2 regions of the Streptococcus sp. SGI.013 genome follow, and region 2 is predicted to be linked to the other one. Evidence: riboswitches for the same ligand, from Rfam matches in the RefSeq annotation. Region 2 holds a riboswitch; the other holds the start of a gene.
What was found. Region 2 has a riboswitch for preQ1 ahead of ACQRDX_RS01950 (QueT transporter family protein). Riboswitches for the same ligand answer to the same signal wherever they lie in the genome.
Positions count from the first base shown of each region.

Region 1: linked by a shared signal. The riboswitch ahead of ACQRDX_RS08815 (nucleoside hydrolase) and the one ahead of ACQRDX_RS01950 (QueT transporter family protein) in region 2 are both predicted to bind preQ1.

Region 1 is NZ_JBNPOS010000047.1:573-8,356, reverse strand. Features, by position in the region: partial or broken gene ACQRDX_RS08830 (serine hydrolase) at 1-569, shown strand, start outside; gene ACQRDX_RS08825 (GBS Bsp-like repeat-containing protein) at 736-1,527, shown strand; gene ACQRDX_RS08820 (ECF transporter S component) at 1,761-2,321, opposite strand; gene ACQRDX_RS08815 (nucleoside hydrolase) at 2,311-3,306, opposite strand; PreQ1 riboswitch class I at 3,455-3,499, opposite strand; gene ACQRDX_RS08810 (RidA family protein) at 3,638-4,018, shown strand; gene rapZ (RNase adapter RapZ) at 4,123-5,013, shown strand; gene ACQRDX_RS08800 (YvcK family protein) at 5,010-5,984, shown strand; gene whiA (DNA-binding protein WhiA) at 5,981-6,892, shown strand; gene ACQRDX_RS08790 (C69 family dipeptidase) at 6,900-7,784, shown strand, end outside.
Region 2 is NZ_JBNPOS010000004.1:80,393-93,489, reverse strand. Features, by position in the region: gene ACQRDX_RS01970 (ABC transporter permease) at 1-213, shown strand, start outside; gene ACQRDX_RS01965 (histidine kinase) at 215-1,300, shown strand; gene ACQRDX_RS01960 (response regulator transcription factor) at 1,304-1,900, shown strand; gene ACQRDX_RS01955 (GtrA family protein) at 1,936-2,361, opposite strand; PreQ1 riboswitch class II at 2,390-2,487, shown strand; gene ACQRDX_RS01950 (QueT transporter family protein) at 2,482-2,991, shown strand; gene ligA (NAD-dependent DNA ligase LigA) at 3,065-5,023, shown strand; gene ACQRDX_RS01940 (diacylglycerol kinase family lipid kinase) at 5,040-6,116, shown strand; gene pulA (type I pullulanase) at 6,085-8,397, shown strand; gene glgB (1,4-alpha-glucan branching protein GlgB) at 8,488-10,362, shown strand; gene ACQRDX_RS01925 (glucose-1-phosphate adenylyltransferase) at 10,387-11,526, shown strand; gene glgD (glucose-1-phosphate adenylyltransferase subunit GlgD) at 11,516-12,649, shown strand; gene glgA (glycogen synthase GlgA) at 12,649-13,097, shown strand, end outside.

The DNA of each region.
Region 1 (7,784 bases), on a different contig from region 2:
TTGCTTATAACCAAAATAGCAAGTTTTATTCTGCATCAACCATTAAAGGGCCTTTTGTTGCGAGCTTGGTAGCTAATAATAGCTCAGCCTTCCAAAAATCAGGTAGTACTATTTTAGATGTTCTAAGAACTTCAAGTAATGAAGGTTACAAGTATTTACGTGATACTTATGGCCCATCTGCTTTATATAACTGGGCAAGAGAAGCAGGCGTGGAAACAAATGTAGTAACTCCACTTTATCCTTATTTGACAGCTCAAGAGCTTTTTGCATTATGGCAAAGAAATTATCAGTTCTTTACAACAAGTAACTATGGAAAACAAGTTGGAACCTGGTTTGAAAACCCAAATCTATCACCTATAAAATCTGTCCTAGGTTTATCTTATAAAACACAATCTAAAGCAGGTTGGATTGGTTATCCTGGCTATCGTGCAGCTAATGATGCAGGAATTGTCTATACTCCAAAAGGTAATTATATTGTTTCTATTATGACAAATGCGGATGGTCGTCTCGGTTTGGTCAACCCGACTGTTTTAGCTTTGAATAGTGTTTACTTTGACATCAAAAAATAAAATGATAAATGAAATGTTTAGTTAGGAGAATTGATGAAAGGATACAGAAAAAACATTTCGCCAGTAAAGCCTTTCTGACTATTTCTATATTGATTATCAAGATGGTTCTACAAAAGGATTTAATCTAGGTCAGTATAACCTCCAAGTTCCAAAAGATAAAGTACAAGTGTCAACAACCTATAGAGGAACAGGTGTCTATGGTGTGACAATCAATCATGTGGTCACTAAGGGAGAAGTGGTCTTTGCAGTTTGGTCTGAAAAAAATGGACAAGATGACTTGAAATGGTATGGTGCAAAAGCAGTTGGTCCAACAACTTATGAAGCAACATTTGATAGTAAGCAGTATGCCGATGCTGGAAATTATATGATCCATGTCTATCAAAAACTGGACGGTAAAATGCAGTTTTTAGCATCAAGTACGCAATATGTTGAACGAAATCGTTATGAAATGCCTGTCTATAGCCAACGAGATGGACGTTGGGGAGGTCTTCAATATGGTTTGTTTAACTTGGCAACAGCTGGTTGCGTGCCAACCGCCTTATCAATGGTTTTCTCATCTCTGACTAACCAGGATATCAAACCAACTACGGTCGCTAATTACCTATATCATCAGACCAATCATTTCAATAAATATTTTATAGGAACGTCTAGTCTTGGAATTTTTGAAGCAAGTAAAAATTGGGGCTTAAATACAACCGTATTAAACAGCCAGTCAGCTTTAGAGAATGCTTTAAAAGAAGGGCATTATGTTGTTGCAGCTGTTCAATATAATAAGTTTGTGGCAACAGGATCTCATGAAATTGTTTTAAAAGGCTACCAAAATGGTCAAACTCTTGTAGCAGATCCTTATACAGGAAAAACAGAGTGGTATCCTGTCAGTCGAATCTTTTTAGAAGCAAGTACAGATAAAGATGATACAGCACATAAAGGCAAACCCTTTATCAAAATTACAGATTAGCTTGAGCTAATGGAATATTTATCGTCTTTTAGTTTACTTTTAGCACTAGGAATGAGCCGAAGGCCTAACTGAAGTTAGATAAGGTGAGTTAACGCAGTAATAAAAGAAAAACTAAATGACAATATAAGAAAATAACATCCCCCTCATCAGTAACTAGGTTGTCTAGGTTTTACAAGAGGGGGATTTTTATATTAAAAAACCTTAGAAAGACTAGTTTCTAAGGTGGTTGCGAGTTATTTTTCTTTTAACAGTTGGAAGTTTAGCTGATCTTTTAGTTGTTTGATGAGAACAAATACAAGCGTTAAACTGACTAGGCGATCGAGATAGTCGGTTAGGATTTGGACTATGATTAAGCTAGTTGTTAGATTCATCCCCATAGCATGAAAGATTTGAGCTAAAAGACTGGAGCCACTTGAGGTGATGCCTTTAAAAAGGACGACAGTTATACTGGCAGAAATAAGTGTTCCAATTAGAGAGATTGGGATGGTTAGGATCGCCAATCGTTTGAGCTCTGCTTTTTTTCTAAACATAAAGCCAGCTAAAAGAACGGTCACAATTGCAACGGGAGCATAGTAAATGGCAAAGATATCTGTTGTCAGCCAACTTAATAGGGCACTTAAAATGGCTGTTAAAGTTCCAAGCCATGGTCCAAATAATATAGCGATAAGAAGACTTCCAACCATGTCAAGATAGATAGGCAGTTTTAGAAAGAGAGCAATGTTACTGCCGACATAGTTAAGGGCAATCGCAAGAGCGATAAAGATAATAAGATGAGTTTTTTGTCTAGTTTTCATAGAAACCTCCGAGATTAAGCTGTAAAATGTCCTGTGAAATGACTTCCTTTGGTTGGTCTAAGATTGTCGTCAAAAAATCTTGCCAAAACCGAAGGCTATCAACTTCTGTTAAGATTTTACTATTGCTGTCTTTTTGATAAAAATGCTGAGCATCAACAATACTTTGTCCCAGTGCGATACCATCTGTGACAATATCAGTGTAGCTGGTAAAACCATGACAAATATTGGGATCAATAAGATAAGCTAGTGCTAGTGGATCATTGATGACACAACCTAAGAGATGTTCATATTTCCAATGAAAGTCGAAGTAAAAGCGAGTGATTTTTTCAATAAAGGCAGTTAGTTCAGAAGGAAACTTTTTTAAGTACTCTAGATGATTTGGGCTAAGAACAATTTTTCGGGTGACATCAAGACCTACCATTTCAACGCATCTTTTAAGGTGCTTGAAAACAAAGTTTGCTGCATGAGGATCACACCAATAGTTGTATTCTGCCACAGGAGAGCAATTGCCATTTGATTTAAAGTTACCTCCCATGCTGATAAAACGAGAGCAGTTTTCGCCCAAATTCTTATTTTTTTCTAAGGCTAAAGCGATATTAGTCAGTGGACCTAAAGCTAGAATGGCGGTGTCTTGTTTTTGCTTAAAGTAATCTGCTAGATAGTCATCTGCCTTGGTGGTCTCAGGTCTTTTATCACAGCTTCGTTTTAAAAAAGTTTCACCCAAACCATCCATACCATGTGTGTCTTGAGCAGAGATAAAGGGACGTTTCAGAGGCGTTTTTGCACCTATATAGATGGGAATGTCTAGTCTATTGACAAGTTCTAAGATGAGGGCACAATTTTCAAATCCAAGCTGACTAGGAACATTTCCGCATACAATGGTAATGGCAACAACTTCTAAATTAGGATGTTTGAGGGCATAGATGAGGGCAAGAGCGTCATCAATACCTGGATCACAGTCGATAATAACTTGTTGTTTCGTCATATTTAACCTTTCTAAGATAAAATTAGGAATAATAAAAAGAGAGAATGAACAGTTTAAATAAGGTTCAATCTCTCTCCCAGTACAGCAAAAAGAAATGGAGCGGGTAAAACCCAATACTCCATAAAAACTAGTTTAATCAAAATGATGATGCGACTTAGTTTTTTATTCTGGGAAGTTTTCGAACCAGTCTAGGATCATTGTCCTAATTTATTTGCATAGATATATTTTACTATTAAATCATTCATCTGTAAAGATGAGATTTGTTCGCTAAATCGTGGAAATTTTCTGACGATTTTGTTAAAATAAAGCTATTAAAGTTAAGGAGAATGATATGGTTAAGACAATTCATACAGACCAGGCCCCAAAAGCAATTGGCCCTTATGTTCAAGCGAAAGTGGCAGGTAACTTGCTATTTGCTTCTGGACAAGTTCCTCTCTCTCCAGAAACGGGCGAGATTATCGGTGAAACAATTGAGGAACAAACCAAGCAGGTTTTAAAAAATATCTCAGCTATTTTAGAGGAGGCGGGAACAGATTTTGATCATGTGGTCAAGACAACCTGTTTCTTAAGTGACATGAATGATTTTGTTGCGTTTAACAGTGTCTATCAGACAGCTTTTAAAGCTGATTTTCCAGCACGATCAGCAGTAGAGGTGGCAAGATTACCTAAGGATGTCAAGGTAGAGATTGAAGTGATTGCTTATCTAGGTTAAAAGGAGAGAAATCTCCTTTTTATTGTTTTTATGACATAGGTTTCAGGTTAGGAATATGTTATAATGGCAATAGTAGATTAAAAGATAGAAGAGGGGAAGTTTCAATGTCTGAACATCAAATCAATCTTGTGATTGTCACTGGAATGAGTGGAGCAGGAAAAACTGTGGCTATCCAGTCATTTGAGGATTTAGGTTATTTTACAATAGACAATATGCCACCAGCGCTCGTACCGAAATTTTTAGACTTAATTGAGCATAGCAGTGACTATGATAAGGTTGCCTTGGTTGTGGATATGCGCAGTCGTCAATTTTTTTCAGAAATTAATAGTATTTTAGATAAAATTGAAAGTAATGATAACATCAACTTTAAAATTCTCTTTTTGGATGCGACAGATGGTGAATTGGTGTCACGTTATAAAGAAACGCGCCGTAGCCACCCTCTAGCCGCAGATGGACGTGTCTTGGATGGCATTGAGTTGGAACGGGAATTACTAGCTCCTTTGAAAAGCATGAGTCAAAATGTTGTGGATACAACAGAATTGACCCCACGTCATCTAAGAAAAACCATTACCGATCAGTTTTCTGCTAAAGAGCAAGTGAATCAATTTCGTATAGAAGTGATGAGCTTTGGCTTTAAATACGGTTTACCTCTAGATGCTGACCTTGTATTTGATGTACGTTTTCTACCTAACCCTTATTACCAAGTAGAGCTTCGTGAAAAAACAGGACTCGATCAAGAAGTCTCAGACTATGTTATGAATCACCCAGAATCAGAAGATTTCTATCAAAACTTAAAAGGCTTGTTGCAGCCGATATTGCCTGGCTATCAAAAAGAAGGAAAATCAGTATTGACCATTGCCATTGGATGTACAGGAGGACAACATCGCAGTGTTGCTTTTGCTAGACGCTTAGCAAATGATTTATCCAAAGATTGGCATGTTAATGAAAGCCATCGTGATAAGGATAGACGTAAGGAAACGGTGAATCGTTCATGAGAAAACCTAAGATAACCATAATAGGTGGCGGAACAGGTATTCCCGTCATTCTTAATAGCCTTCGCCATTTTGATGTGGATTTGACCGCTATTGTCACAGTAGCTGATGATGGAGGGAGTTCGGGTGAACTGCGTAGTGCGATGCAATTAACCCCACCAGGTGATTTGAGAAATGTGTTAGTAGCCATGAGCGACATGCCTAAATTTTATGAGAAAATCTTTCAGTATCGTTTCGCTGAAAATGATGGCGCTTTATCTGGTCATCCTTTGGGAAATCTCATTATTGCAGGTATTTCAGAAATGCAGGGCTCAACTTATAACGCCATGCAGATTTTGACGAAGTTTTTTCATACAACAGGTAAAATCTATCCCTCCAGTGAAAATCCTTTGACCCTCCATGCAATTTTTAAAGATGGTCATGAAGTGGTAGGAGAGAGCCATATTGCTAATTATAAGGGGATGATTGATCATATTTTTGTGACAAATTCCTACAACGATGATGAGCCAACTGCTAGTCGTAAAGTAGTTGAGGCGATTATGGAAAGTGACATGATTGTGTTAGGACCGGGCTCTTTATTTACCTCAATTTTGCCTAATCTTGTGATTAAAGAAATTGGGCAAGCCTTGTTAAAAACCCAAGCAGAAGTTGCTTATGTCTGCAATATTATGACACAATACGGTGAAACTGAGCATTTTACAGATGCAGATCATGTTCGCGTCTTACATGAACACTTAGGACAACCATTTATTGATACAGTTTTAGTCAATATTGAAAAAGTTCCGCAGGCTTACATGGATTCTAATCGTTTTGATGAGTATCTTGTACAGGTTGAACACGATTTTCAAGGACTAAGAAAAGAAGTTCCTCGCGTGGTGTCCTCAAATTTTTTACGTTTAGAAAAAGGCGGAGCTTTCCATCACGGAGACTTGGTGGTTGAGGAGTTGCTTCGGATTATTCAGGTGAGAAAATGACTTTTACCATCAAAGTAAAAGAAGAGCTACTGCAACTGGTTCATCAGGATAAAAGTGAACTTTCTGCCATGATTAAGATGTCTGGAAGTTTAGGATTATCAGGTTCAGGCTTAACGCTTTCTATTACAAGTGAGAATGCAAAAATAGCTCGCCATCTTTATGCCTTACTAGAGAGGTTTTATCACACACAGGCAGAAATTAAATACCATCAAAAGACCAATCTTAGAAAAAATCGTGTTTATACAGTTTTTTTAGAGGAAAATGTTGAGGCTATTTTAGCTGATTTGAAATTAGCTGATTCGTTTTTTGGCATCGAAACAGGGATTGAGCCCGAGATTTTAAATGACGATGAAAAGGGGCGAGCCTATTTAAGAGGAGCCTTTTTGTCCAATGGTAGCGTCAGAGACCCAGAGACTGGTAAGTACCAATTAGAGATTTTTTCAGTTTATTTAGACCATGCGGAAGATTTGGCGAATTTGATGAAAAAATTTATGTTAGATGCTAAGGTGATTGAGCGAAAAAAAGGTGCGATAACGTATTTACAAAAAGCTGAAGATATCATGGATTTTTTGATTGTTATCGGTGCAATGGAAGCTATGTCGGAATTTGAACAGATCAAAATTTTGCGGGAAACCAGAAATGATCTTAATCGTGCAAATAACGCAGAAACAGCCAATATTGCTAAAACTATCACGGCTAGTATGAAAACGATTAATAATATTATCAAAATAATGGACACTGTAGGATTGGATGCTCTTCCTGTTGAACTTCGTCAAGTTGCACAGGTTAGGATTGCTCATCCAGATTATTCTATTCAACAGCTGGCGGATAGCTTAGATACCCCTCTTACCAAGAGTGGTGTTAATCATCGTTTAAGAAAGATTAATAAAATAGCAGAAGAACTATAAGGAGAAAATGATGTGTACCACGATTTTAGTTGGAAAAAAAGCAAGCTATGATGGCTCAACTCTTATCGCTCGAACAGAAGATTCACAAAATGGTGTTTTTACCCCTAAAGCATTTAAAATGGTTTTACCTAATGATCAGCCACGGGATTACCAGTCTGTTTTATCTCGGTTTTCTATCACCTTACCCGATAATCCCTTGGCCTATAGCTCAGTTCCTGATGCGCTAGGTGAAGAAGGGATTTGGGGGCAAGCAGGTATTAATGAAGTTAATGTTGCCATGAGTGCTACAGAAACCTTAACCACTAACAGCCGTGTACTCGGTGCAGATCCTTTAGTTGAAACAGGGATTGGTGAGGAAGATATTTTAACTTTGGTATTACCTTATATCAAGTCTGCGCGTGAGGGTGTTAAGCGTTTAGGAGAACTGCTAGAGGCTTATGGGACTTATGAATCAAATGGTATCGCATTTGCTGATTTGGATGAAATTTGGTGGATGGAAACAGTCGGTGGTCACCACTGGCTTGCTAGACGTGTGCCAGATGATGCTTATGTGGTGGTTGCTAATCAATTAGGGTTGGATCATTTTGAGTTTAATAATACAGATGATTATATGTGTTCGAGTGATTTAAAAGACTTTATTGAAGACTATCACTTGGAATTAAATTACTCTAATGAACATTTTAACCCACGTTATGCATTTGGTAGCCAAAGAGATAAAGATCGTCACTATAACACCCCTCGTACTTGGTTTATCCAAAAATTCTTTAATCCTAGACTAGAACAAGATCCACAAAGCTTCTTTATCCCTTGGAGCCAGAAGTCCTATCGTAAGATTACAGTTGAAGATATTAAGTATGTCTTAAGTGGTCACTATCAAGACACGGTGTATGAC
Region 2 (13,097 bases):
ATTATGGGCGGATCTTGGATGCCGATTAGCCTTTTTCCAGATTGGGTTCAAGAGATTTGTCGTCTGACACCAGGTTATCATGTTAATCATTTAGTTGTCACTTATGCAGAAAAGCATGATTTTATCTGGAAGTCCTTGTTTATTGTGCTGACTTATGCCATAATTTTCTTAGGAACAGCAATGGTGATTCAGAAAAGAAGCGAGGTGAAGTAGCGTGTTTCAGAAAAGAAAAGTTTCGCCCATGTATTTCTTGGGCTTGCTTTTTCTGGTTTTTCCTTTATATTATACGGCTCACTTAGCCATTTATCCTTTTATTGTATTTGCGACGGTACTGTTTGGTGGTGTTTATATCTCACTACTTTATACACAAAACCAAACTTATGAAAAGGTAGCCTGGATTTACCTCTTAGCCTACATTGCTTATATGAGTTTTGCGGGCAATATTCAATTTTCCCTCTTTCTCTTTAATCTCTCAAATCTCTTGACATGGCACTATAGTGAGGATAAGTGGACTTATCGAACGGTGTCTTATGGTATTTTATTAACTAGTTTGTTGATATGGAGTATGGTTGGTCCTTACAGTCTAGATATAACTCTTTTTATGTTTATTCTTCATGCCTTTGCTTTAGCCATGTTTTTTGGTGGACGGATGCAATTGTCTAAGGAAAAAGCAGAGCAAAAACTGCAAGAGCAAAACGCTTCTATCAATCTCTTGATTGCCGAAAATGAACGCAACCGTATCGGACAAGATCTTCATGATACATTGGGTCATGTTTTTGCTACGATGACCCTTAAAACGGAATTAGCCTTAAAGCAATTGGACAAAGGAAATCTTGAGGCGGTTAAAAAGGAGTTATCCGATTTAAATGCAACAAGTAGAAAAAGTATGGTTGACGTCAGAACGATTGTCAATCAACTAAAATATAGAAGTCTCGATGAAGAACTAGAAAGCTTACGACAAGTTTTTGAACTAGCAGAGATTGAGCTGGTAATCAAAAAAGATTATGACAGCCAAAACCTCTCTCCAGTCCTTCAATCTAGTCTAACCATGATGGTACGTGAATTGGCTAATAATGTCATCAAACACGCCTCTGCTCATCGAGCAATACTGAGCCTAGCAGATGAGGGGGATCAGTTGATAGTTGAGATGGCAGATGATGGTCAAGGATTTTCTAGTCAAAGCGAGGATGAACTGCAGTCGCTAAAAAATCGTTTGGCCTTAATCAAAGGAGAGGTAGAGGTTCTCTCACGCCACCATCCAACTTGTGTACGCCTCAGCCTTCCTTTTAGAAAGGAGTAGGAGATGAAATTATTGGTAGCAGAAGACCAATCAATGTTGCGAGATGCTCTTTGTCAACTCTTATTGATGGAAGACGATGTTGACGCTGTTTTTCAAGCAGAAAATGGTCAAGAAGCCATTAGCTTACTAGAAAAAGAAGAGGTAGATGTGGCGATTTTGGATGTTGAAATGCCTAAAATGACAGGTCTAGAGGTCTTAGAGTGGATTAGAGAACATAAAGAGATGAAAGTCGTGATTGTCACAACCTTTAAGCGTACAGGCTACTTTACAAGAGCGCTAAAAGCGCAAGTAGACGCTTATGTCTTAAAAGATCGGTCAACTACAGAGCTGATGACCACTATCCATAAGGTCTTATCTGGTCAGAAAGACTATTCTCCTGAATTGGTTGATGAAATGGCTTTTTCAAGTAATCCCCTCAGCCAAAGAGAAAGAGAGGTTCTACAAGGCATTGCACGAGGCTTGTCCAATCAAGAAATTGCAAAAGAGTTGTTTTTATCAAATGGTACCGTCAGAAACTACGTTACCAGCCTAATGACAAAACTGGATGCCCATAATCGCACAGATGCTCTCTTGATTGCTCAAGAGAAAAATTGGTTATAAAAATAAACAAAAAGAGGATGGGGGTTCCATCCTCTTTAATGCTTATCCTTGAAAATGAGTAGTTTACTGATGATATAATTTAAAACGATAATTAAAACTTGTGCAAATAAGGTTTCAATCGCATTGACGACTTGTAGATTGTGGTTAACAAATTGTCCGATAATTTTGGGGAATCGCTCAACCAACAGATAAGCTAAAACAAGATCTAAGGCCAGTGTTGAGAGTCGTGCCACAAAAAACTTGACAAAGCGCCCCATCCAGCCTGTCCTAACTTGGTTAAAGACGAAATAGTCGTTGGTGAAAAATGCAAAGACAACAGCGGTTATATTTGCAATAACGGCTGAAAGAGTAGCTTGATGTGTGATAGCAAAGAAAGCCATGCGCGTTACCATATAGACAAGGGTTGCTAGAACTCCAAAAAAGAGATATTTAAAAACTTCACTAGATATAAATTTTTTCATAAGGATACTATATCAAAAAAATAAAAAATATGCTATACTAGACAACGTTGCTAGAGCAACCCTTGGTGCTTATTTCCCTTTCACCAAGCATATTAGACGCGGCATGACCGCTAAAGGAGAATTATGAAATTATCAGTAAAAGATCTTACTCAGATTGCCATTGTGGCTGCACTTTATGTTGTATTAACCGTGACGCCTCCCTTAAACGCTATTAGTTATGGAGCATATCAGTTTCGTGTATCTGAGATGTTAAACTTCCTTGCTTTTTATCATCGTAAGTATATTATTGCAGTGACTCTAGGCTGTATGATTGCCAACTTTTTTACCTATGGTTGGTTAGATGTCTTTGTCGGAGGAGGGTCAACGCTATTGTTTGTGACCTTGGGAGTCTATCTTTTTGGACGCTATCGTCAAGAACAATTGTTTAGTGGCTTACTTAACAAAGCCTTTGTTTACTTTTCTTTCTTTTTTGCAGCTTCTATGTTTACCATAGCCTTGGAGTTAAAAGTGATTGCAGGTCTTCCTTTTCTTTTGACTTGGTTTACCACTGCGATAGGAGAGTTAGCTTCACTTTTGATTGGTGCTATAGTGATTGAAAAATTATCTCAACGAATTGATTTTGAGGCTTAAAATTCGCTAAAAAACTTCCAAATTTGGAAGTCTTTTTTATTTTGAAACGGTAAAATATGTTAAAATAAAAGATATGAAGAATCAAATGAAAAAATTGGTGGACCGCTTAAATCAGTACGCCAAAGAATACTATACACTTGACAAGCCCACCGTTTCTGATGCGCAATATGATCAGTTGTATCGTGAATTGGTAGCCTTGGAAGAAGCTTATCCTGATGAGATTTTGCCAGATAGTCCGACTCACCGAGTAGGAGGGCTTGTCTTAGAGGGCTTTAGAAAACATGAACACCTCTATCCTCTGTTTTCATTGCAGGATGCTTTTTCGCGTGACGAATTAGAGGCATTTGATCAAAGGGTGAAAAAAGAATTTCCAAAGGCATCTTACTTAGCAGAATTAAAAATTGATGGTCTATCGATTTCTTTGACCTATACTTCGGGAGTTCTAAGCGTAGGTGCAACACGGGGAGATGGTCGTGTGGGTGAGGACATTACAGAAAACTTAAAACGTGTTCGTGATATTCCTCTTACTCTGACTGAGCCAATCGATATCACTGTACGTGGGGAGTGTTATTTACCAAAAGCTTCTTTTGATAAGATCAACTTAGAGCGTCAAGCCAATGGTGAGGCGGAGTTTGCCAACCCAAGAAACGCTGCAGCAGGGACACTTCGTCAGCTAGATACAGGAGTAGTGGCTAAAAGAAATCTGGCAACTTTCTTGTACCAAGAGGCAGGACCTACAGATCAAGTTAGCCAAGAAGCTGTTTTGCAGCAATTTGAACACTTAGGATTTGAGGTTAATCCCATTCGTCTTGTTTCATCGAATATGGCTGATATTTGGGCTTTTATCCAAGATATTCAAAATAAACGAGATCAACTGCCTTACGATATTGACGGCATCGTGATTAAAGTAAATGACTTAGCTATGCAAGAGGAGCTAGGATTTACTGTTAAAGCCCCACGTTGGGCCGTAGCTTATAAATTTCCTGCTGAAGAAAAGGAAGCAGAAATCTTATCAGTGGATTGGACTGTTGGACGAACAGGTGTTGTCACACCAACCGCTAATCTTACGCCGGTACAGTTAGCAGGGACAACAGTAAGTCGTGCCACGCTACACAATGTGGATTATATTGCAGAAAAAGATATCCGCATCGGAGATACGGTAGTGGTGTATAAAGCAGGCGATATTATCCCAGCAGTTTTAAATGTGGTCATGTCTAAGCGTGCTCAACAGGAACCTATGTTGATTCCGCAGCAATGTCCATCTTGTCAAAGTCAGCTACAACATTATGAGGATGAGGTCGCTCTGCGCTGTATCAACCCACTTTGTCCTAGTCAAATTTTAGCACGTCTAGAACATTTTGCGAGTCGAGATGCGATGAATATCGTTGGTTTAGGTCCATCAGTAATGGAAAAACTTTATCAAGCTGGTTTGATTCATGATGTGGCAGACCTTTATCAATTAAAAGTTGAAGATTTCTTGCAACTAGATGGTGTTAAGGAAAAATCTGCTCAGAAGTTTTATGATGCGATTCAATCTTCTAAAGCCAATTCTGCTGAAAAGTTATTATTTGGTTTAGGGATTCGCCATGTTGGTGCCAAGGTCAGCAAGCAACTTTTGGAGGAATTTGGGTCTATTTCAGTACTGGTTCAAGCTGAAAAAGAAAAGATTGCTGCAATTGATGGTTTAGGGATGGCTGTTGCGGAGTCTTTAGCAACTTATTTTGCAACACAAGGTAGTCAAACACTCTTAGAAGAACTAGAAGAAGTAGGGGTTAATCTCACTTACTTAGGACAAAAAGTAGCCAGTGATGCCATGCTTTCAGGTTTAACTGTTGTCTTGACTGGGAAGTTGACCACACTAAAAAGAAGTGAAGCTAAGGACAAACTAGAACGTTTAGGAGCTAAGGTCACATCTAGTGTTTCTAAAAAGACAGACCTTTTAGTAGCAGGAATAGATGCTGGTTCAAAGCTTGAAAAAGCACAGAGTCTTGGCATTGAGATTCGTGATGAATCATGGTTAGCAAGTCTTTAAGTATCGAGGAAAATAAATGAAAAAACATAGATTACGTGCTCGTTTGATTTATAACCCAACATCGGGCAAGGAATTGATGAAAAAAAGTGTGGCAGATGTTTTAGATATTTTGGAAGGCTTTGGTTATGAAGCCTCTGCTTTTCAGACAACCCCTGAGCCTCATTCAGCTATGAAAGAGGCTAATCGTGCGGGTTTAGCTGGTTTTGATTTAGTTATTGCTGCTGGTGGGGATGGCACCATCAATGAGGTGGTATCTGGCATTGCACCGTTAGACAAACGCCCAAAAATGGCAATCATCCCAATGGGGACAACTAATGATTTTGCTCGTGCTTTAAAGGTTCCAAGGGGGAATCCTATTGAAGCTGCCAAATTGATTGGGAAACAACAAACCATTTTAATGGATATTGGTCAGACAGACCGAGGAAAATATTTTATTAATATTGCCGCGGCAGGCAGTTTGACAGAGCTAACCTATAGCGTTCCTAGTCAGCTTAAAAGTGTATTTGGCTATTTAGCTTATTTGGTTAAAGGGGCAGAGCTCTTGCCTAGGGTGCAAAATGTACCTGTCAAAATTTTTCATGACCATGGTGTTGTTGAAGATGAAGTCTCTATGATTTTTGTGGCCTTGACAAATTCAGTAGGGGGATTTGAAACCATTGCTCCTGATGCTAAATTAGATGATGGAAAGTTCACTTTAATTCTAGTAAAAACCGCTAATCTGATTGAACTGACCCATATCATTGGTTTGATGTTAAATGGTGGACGACATATTAGTCATAGTAAATTAGAATATATTAAGACATCTTATTTGAGGATTGAACCCCAGGATCCAAAAGCGCGTCGTCTAATGATTAATTTAGATGGTGAGTATGGAGGAGATGCACCTGTTGAATTAAGAAATTTAAATAATCATATCGAATTTATCGCCAATACCGATGAGATTGCTGATGATGCGATTACTCTAGATACAGAGGAATTAGCAATGGAGGCGATTGCACAAAAATTTGTTCGTGAAGTCGAATATTTGGATGAAAAGATAGAGATGAAAGAGGTTGATGAGGATGGAAAACCAAGTAATACTACATTATCATAGCCAATCAGGCTCATACTTTGATTATAGTGTCTGGCAGTGGATAGAAGGTGAAAATGGGTGGGATAGCCATTTTGCCCGCTTTGATTCTTTTGGGATTGTTGCTAACCTTTCTTATCCAGCACAGCATCATTTAAGCGATGTTTATTTGATGGTGAAAAATTCAGATTGGTCCAAAAAAACACAGGATTATTGTATCCATAGAGATTATGGGATTGCAAAGGCTGAGGTTTGGATTGTTGAGGGGGATGATACTGTTTATTATTCCAGACAAGCGGCGGTAACCAGTCATCATTATCGTTTTCGTCAACCACATGCTTTTGATATGGCCTTACACAGCTATCGATTTGATCGTAAATGGGGCTATTCGGGATGGCTAGGGTTTTCTTATCAGAAGGAACAGACGGAATTTAGGCTATGGGCTCCGACAGCTCAAAGAGTAGAATTGATTTTATATAGTTCTACAGATGATAAATCTAGTGTTGAGCGTGTTGTTAAAATGGAGCGTGGGCATGCTGAAAATTGGGAAGATCATACACATAATACTCACGGTGTTTGGTTTACGACAGTTTCAGATGATTTAAATTATAGGGCTTATTGCTACCGTGTCTATTACCGAAAACGAACTTTTAGAGACACAAGAGACCCTTATGCTATTGCAACCACTGCAAATGGTAGAAGATCTATTGTCATTGATAAAGCGGATTTAGTGCCAGAAGGTTTTTCAGTCAAGCATGGTGCAGAGGCGACATGGCGTTTAGCCAATCCTAACCAAGCGGTTATTTATGAGATGCATGTCAGAGATTTTACAAAGTCTGAGACCTCGGGTGTTCGATTGGAGAATCGTGGTAAGTTTTTAGGTGCTATCGAAACAGGGACTAAGAATATTTATGGGGATAAAACTGCCTTTGATTATGTCAAGCAGTTAGGCATTAATTATGTTCAGTTTCAGCCATTATTTGATCATCACCAGATAATTGATGAAAATGGTGATTATGCTTATAATTGGGGATACGATCCAGAAAATTATAATGTTCCCGAAGCGAGTTTTACTTCAAATCCTCATGCCCCTTCTGTCCGTATTTTAGAGTTAAAACAGATGATTCAAGCCTATCATGATGCTGGAATTGGCGTCATCATGGATGTGGTTTATAATCATACTTATTCTTCTCGAGATTCTGCTTTCCAACTATCCGTTCCTGATTATTACTATCGTATGAATCCAGACGGCTCTTTCCAAAATGGAACAGGCGTTGGTAATGAAACGGCTAGTGAGAAAGAGATGTTTAGAAAATATATGATCGACTCCATTTTATATTGGATTGAGGAGTATAATATTGACGGCTTTCGTTTCGATCTGATGGGGATACATGATGTGGAAACGATGAATGCGATTAGAAAGGCTGTAGATGCTATTGATCCTAATATTCTTCTTTATGGAGAAGGTTGGGATATGGGAACAGGCCTCATGCCAGAAGATAAGGCTAAAAAAGGAAATGCCTCTCAGATGCCAAGAATTGGCTTCTTTAATGATGATCAAAGGGATGCTGTTAAAGGAGCGGAAGTTTATGGAGACTTCAAAAAAGGTTTTGTTTCTGGAGAGGCAACAGAAGATAAAGTGGCTAAAGCTATTTTGGGAAGTGGTGAGTTATCTCCTTATCTAACGCCAAGTCAGGTCTTAAATTATGTAGAAGCCCACGATAATTATAATTTAAACGATCTTTTCTTAGAGCTCAATCCTGATGATAATCAAGATGTCCATATTAGACGTGTAGAAGTCGCAACAGCTATGAATCTTTTGATGCAAGGGATGAGCTTTATGGAGTTGGGGCAAGAATTTTTACGCACCAAACTCTTTCCAACAGGTGAAAATGCTGAGTTGACTCAAGAAGATAAAGAGCGAGCGATGAATAGTTACAATGCTCCAGACCAAGTGAACCAAGTCAATTGGAATAATGTGACTATTTATAAAGCCAGTATTGAGTTTATCCGTCAGATTATTCAACTGAAAACAAGCGTTAGTGGCTTTTCTTATCAAACATTTGATGATATTTTAAACCATGTTTATGTTGAAACTGCAGAACATGGTTCAGGATTTATTAGTTTCACAACTAAAGATGAGCGTTCTTTTAAAATAATTTTCAATATTATTGGAAAAAACGTGAAAATTAGCATGACAGACCATGAAAAATATGATATACTAGTGACAAATGAAAAGCGCTTACAACAAAGCGCACTATCGCTAGAGCCGTTAACAGTAGTGGTCTTTGAAAAGAAAAAATAACCTGATATTGTTTTCAGGTTATTTTTGTTTACTTTCAATTTTCAGAAAATTAGCTATATTGAATACGGTTACACATGAAAGGGTGATGGAATGGATACACAAGAAGCGTTGTGGACTTTTGGTATTGGAGAAAATTATCAGGCACAGGATTATTTTGGTTGTCATTTAGCCGAGGATGGAAAGCACCATGTTTTTAGAGTTTGGGCACCAAATGCTAAAGCAGTTTCGGTCATTGGTGATTTTACCAATTGGGGAGAAAATCCACTTCCTATGACGCCTAATGATGCTGGTGTCTGGGAAGTAGAAACAGACCTAGCGAATGAAGGACAGATTTATAAGTATTTGGTGACACGTGCTAGTGGTCATGTAGTTGAAAAGATTGATCCCTTTGCAGTATATTTTGAAAAACGGCCAGGAACAGGGGCAGTGATTAAACATCTAAAACCTAAAAAATGGAAAGATGGACTATGGTTAGGAAGAAGGAGGCGTTTAGGGTTTAAACAGCGTCCCGTTAATATCTATGAGGTTCATGCAGGGTCATGGAAAGTTCATGAAGATGGTCGTCCTTATAATTTTGAAGAATTAAAAGAGGAGTTGATTCCATATCTAGTTGATATGCATTATACTCATGTTGAGTTTATGCCCTTGATGGCTCATCCTCTGGGAATGAGTTGGGGCTATCAGCTGATGGGGTATTTTGCTTTTGAATCAACCTATGGTACTCCTGAACAGTTCCAAGATTTTGTTGAAGCTTGCCATCTTCATAATATTGGTGTTTTGGTTGATTGGGTACCAGGACACTTTACGATTAACGATGATGCTTTAGCCTATTTTGACGGGACACCCACTTTTGAGTATCAAGATCATGATCGCGCCCACAATTATGGTTGGGGAGCCTTGAACTTTGATTTAGGGAAAAATCAAGTCCAATCATTTTTAATCTCAAGTGCTAAATTCTGGATTGATACTTACCATATTGATGGGATAAGGGTTGATGCTGTCAGTAACATGCTTTATTTAGATTATGATAGTGGTCCTTGGAAACCCAATAAAGATGGGGGTAATCGCAATTACGAGGGATTTGGATTTTTACAAAAATTAAATCGTGTCATAAAAGGTTATTATCCAGATGTGATGATGATTGCTGAGGAAGCAACAGCGGCGACAAGCATTACAGGTCATCAAGAAGATGATGGTTTAGGGTTTGATTATAAATGGAATATGGGATGGATGAATGATATCCTAAAATTCTATGAGGAAGATCCTGTTTATCGTAAGTATGACTTTAATTTGGTTACCTTTAGCTTTATGTATCTGTTTAGTGAAAATTTTGTTTTACCATTTTCACATGATGAAGTTGTACATGGTAAGAAAAGCATGATGCATAAAATGTGGGGGGATCGTTATAATCAATTTGCAGGACTTCGCAATTTATATACCTATCAAATCTGTCATCCTGGTAAAAAACTTCTTTTTATGGGAAGTGAATTTGGACAGTTTTTAGAATGGAAATATGATGAAAGTTTAGAGTGGTCTAATCTTGAAGATGAGATGAATGCCAAAATGAAAGAGTTCACATCTACTTTGAATCAGTTGTACAAAGACCATAAAGTACTTTGGCAAATTGATGATTCTTATGATGGTATAGAGATTATTGATGCAGATAATCGTGACCAAAGTGTCCTATCATTTATCCGAAAAAATGAGAAGGGTGATCTCTTAGTGTGTGTCTTTAATATGGTTCCTGTTGAGCGAAAAGATTTTACCATAGGTCTTCCTCAAGCAGGGATTTACGAAGAGATTTTAAATACAGAACGGGAAGAATTTGGTGGTGTTTGGAAAGAAAATAACCCTATCACTCGAACTCAAAGAGGGTCTTGGAAACACTACGATCACACATTAAGCTTTACACTTCCAGCGCTTGGGGCAAGTATCTGGAAAATTAAACGTCGTTTAAAAAAATAATAAATTCTTGGAAGGAAGAACTAGATGAAGAATGAAATGTTAGCACTAATCCTTGCTGGTGGTCAAGGAACACGTCTTGGGAAATTGACACAAAGTATTGCTAAGCCAGCTGTTCAATTTGGTGGACGTTATCGCATTATTGATTTTGCCTTGTCCAACTGTGCCAATTCAGGTATTAACAATGTTGGTGTCATCACACAATACCAACCCTTAGCCCTTAATAGTCATATCGGTAATGGATCAGCCTGGGGGCTTGATGGTATTGATTCTGGTGCAACGATTTTACAGCCTTATTCCGCTACAGAAGGAAATCGTTGGTTTCAGGGAACTAGTCATGCTATCTATCAAAATATTGACTATATTGATAGTATTGATCCAGAATATGTGTTAATCCTATCAGGTGACCATATTTATAAAATGGATTATGATGATATGCTACAAACGCATAAGGACAATTTAGCTAGCTTAACAGTTGCCGTTATCGATGTTCCATTAAAAGAAGCTAGTCGTTTTGGAATTATGAACACTGATGCTAGCGATCGTATCGTTGAATTTGAAGAAAAACCAGCAGAGCCTAAATCAACAAAGGCTTCTATGGGAATCTATATTTTCACTTGGAAACGTCTTCGTGAAATGTTAGTAGATGCTGAGAAAAATACTATTGATATGTCTGACTTTGGACAAAATGTCATTCCAGCTTATATTGACTCTGGTGAACGAGTTTACACTTATAACTTCAACGGCTATTGGAAAGATGTAGGGACAATCGAATCCCTATGGGAAGCCAATATGGAGTATATTGCTGTTGATAATGAGCTAGATAGTCGTGATCGTTCTTGGAAAATCTACTCTAAAAACCAAATTGCACCACCAAACTTTATTACAGCTGAAGCAGAAGTGAAAGATTCTCTGGTTGTTGATGGCTGCTTTGTATCAGGGAAGGTGGAACATTCTATCTTATCTACAAATGTTCAGGTTAAAGAAGGCGCAGAGATTAAAGATAGCTTTATCATGAGTGGTGCTAAGATTGGAGCGGGTGCTAAAATTACACGTGCCGTCATTGGTGAAGGCGCAGAAATTGGTGAGGGTGTTGTCATTGATGGCACAGAAGAAGTACAAGTCGTTGGATATAATGAGGTAGTGGGGGTACCAAATGAAGATTGATAAATATTCTGCAATTTTAGGAAACACAGTTGGTTATCATGATATGGGGGACTTAACGGCAAATCGTCCTCTTGCTAATCTTCCTTTTGATGGGAAATATCGTTTGATTGACTTTCAATTATCAAATCTTGCAAATGCTGGTATCCGAAGTGTTTACGGTATCTTCCGTGGTCAAAATATCCGTTCAATTTTTGATCATATTCGTAGTGGTCGTGAGTGGGGCTTAAACACACTTTTAAGTCATTATTTCTTAGGATTTCATAATGCAGATGATGAAATTGATACTGCAGACAAAGACTACTACGAACAAATCTTGACTTACTTAAAACGCTCTGGCAGTGATCAAACGATTTATATGGGTTGCGATATATTATGTAACATCGATCTTCAACAAGTACTTCATTTACACAATGCCAATCAACGTGAAATGACAGTGGTCTATAAAAAGCTTCCTAAAGCACAGCTATCTCCTGTCAATGAAATTCTTGTGATGGATGAAACTGACACTGTTGTTGGGAAAAAAGAGTTAACAGATGTTAATGGTGATTTAGAGAAGATGTCAACAGGGATTTATATCGTTAATACACCATGGTTAATTGAAAAATTAGAAGAAGAAGTTCAAAAAGAAGAGCCAATGAAATTACGCTTCTTATTGAGACAATTATTGGTAGAATCAAAAGCACTAGGATTTGAATACACAGGCTATGTAGCAAATATCAACTCTGTGAAATCTTATTATGATGCGAATATGGATATGTTAGATCCACAAAAATTCTACTCTTTACTTTATTCTAACCAAAAAATCTATACCAAAGTTAAAAACGAAGAATCTACTTACTTTGATGATAAATCACATGTGACGAATTCTCAATTTGCATCTGGTAGTGTTATTGAAGGTACAGTTGATCATTCCATTATTTCACGTAGCTGTCATATTGCCAAAGATGCTAGTGTCAAACGTTCTATCATTTTCCCTAAGGTGAAAATTGAAGAAGGAGCAGTGGTTGAATATGCCATCATTGATAAATCCGTTACGATTCCAGCAGGGGTGACTATTCGTGGAACAGAAGATCATCCAGTTGTGATTGGTAAAGGACAAAAAATTAGCGGAGATGTAGTTTAATGAAATTGTTATTTGTGGCGGCAGAGGGGGCTCCCTTTGCCAAAACAGGAGGATTAGGTGATGTCATTGGGGCATTGCCTAAATCTCTTGTTAAAAAGGGAAATGATGTCCGAGTCATTCTTCCTTACTATGATGTTGTGGATCAAAAGTTTGGTTATGAAGTAGAAGATGTTCTCTATTTTTATACCAATGTCGGTTGGCGTCACCAATATGTTGGGGTTAAAAGAATTGTAAAAGATGGTGTCACCTTCTATTTTATTGATAATCGTGATTATTTCTTCCGTGGTCGTGTTTATGGAGAATGGGATGATGGCGAACGCTTTGCATTCTTTCAGCTTGCAGCTTTAGAATTGATGGAAAAAGTTGACTTTATTCCAGATATTTTACACGTTCATGATTATCATACTGCGATGATACCTTTTTTATTGAAGGAAAAATATCATTGGAT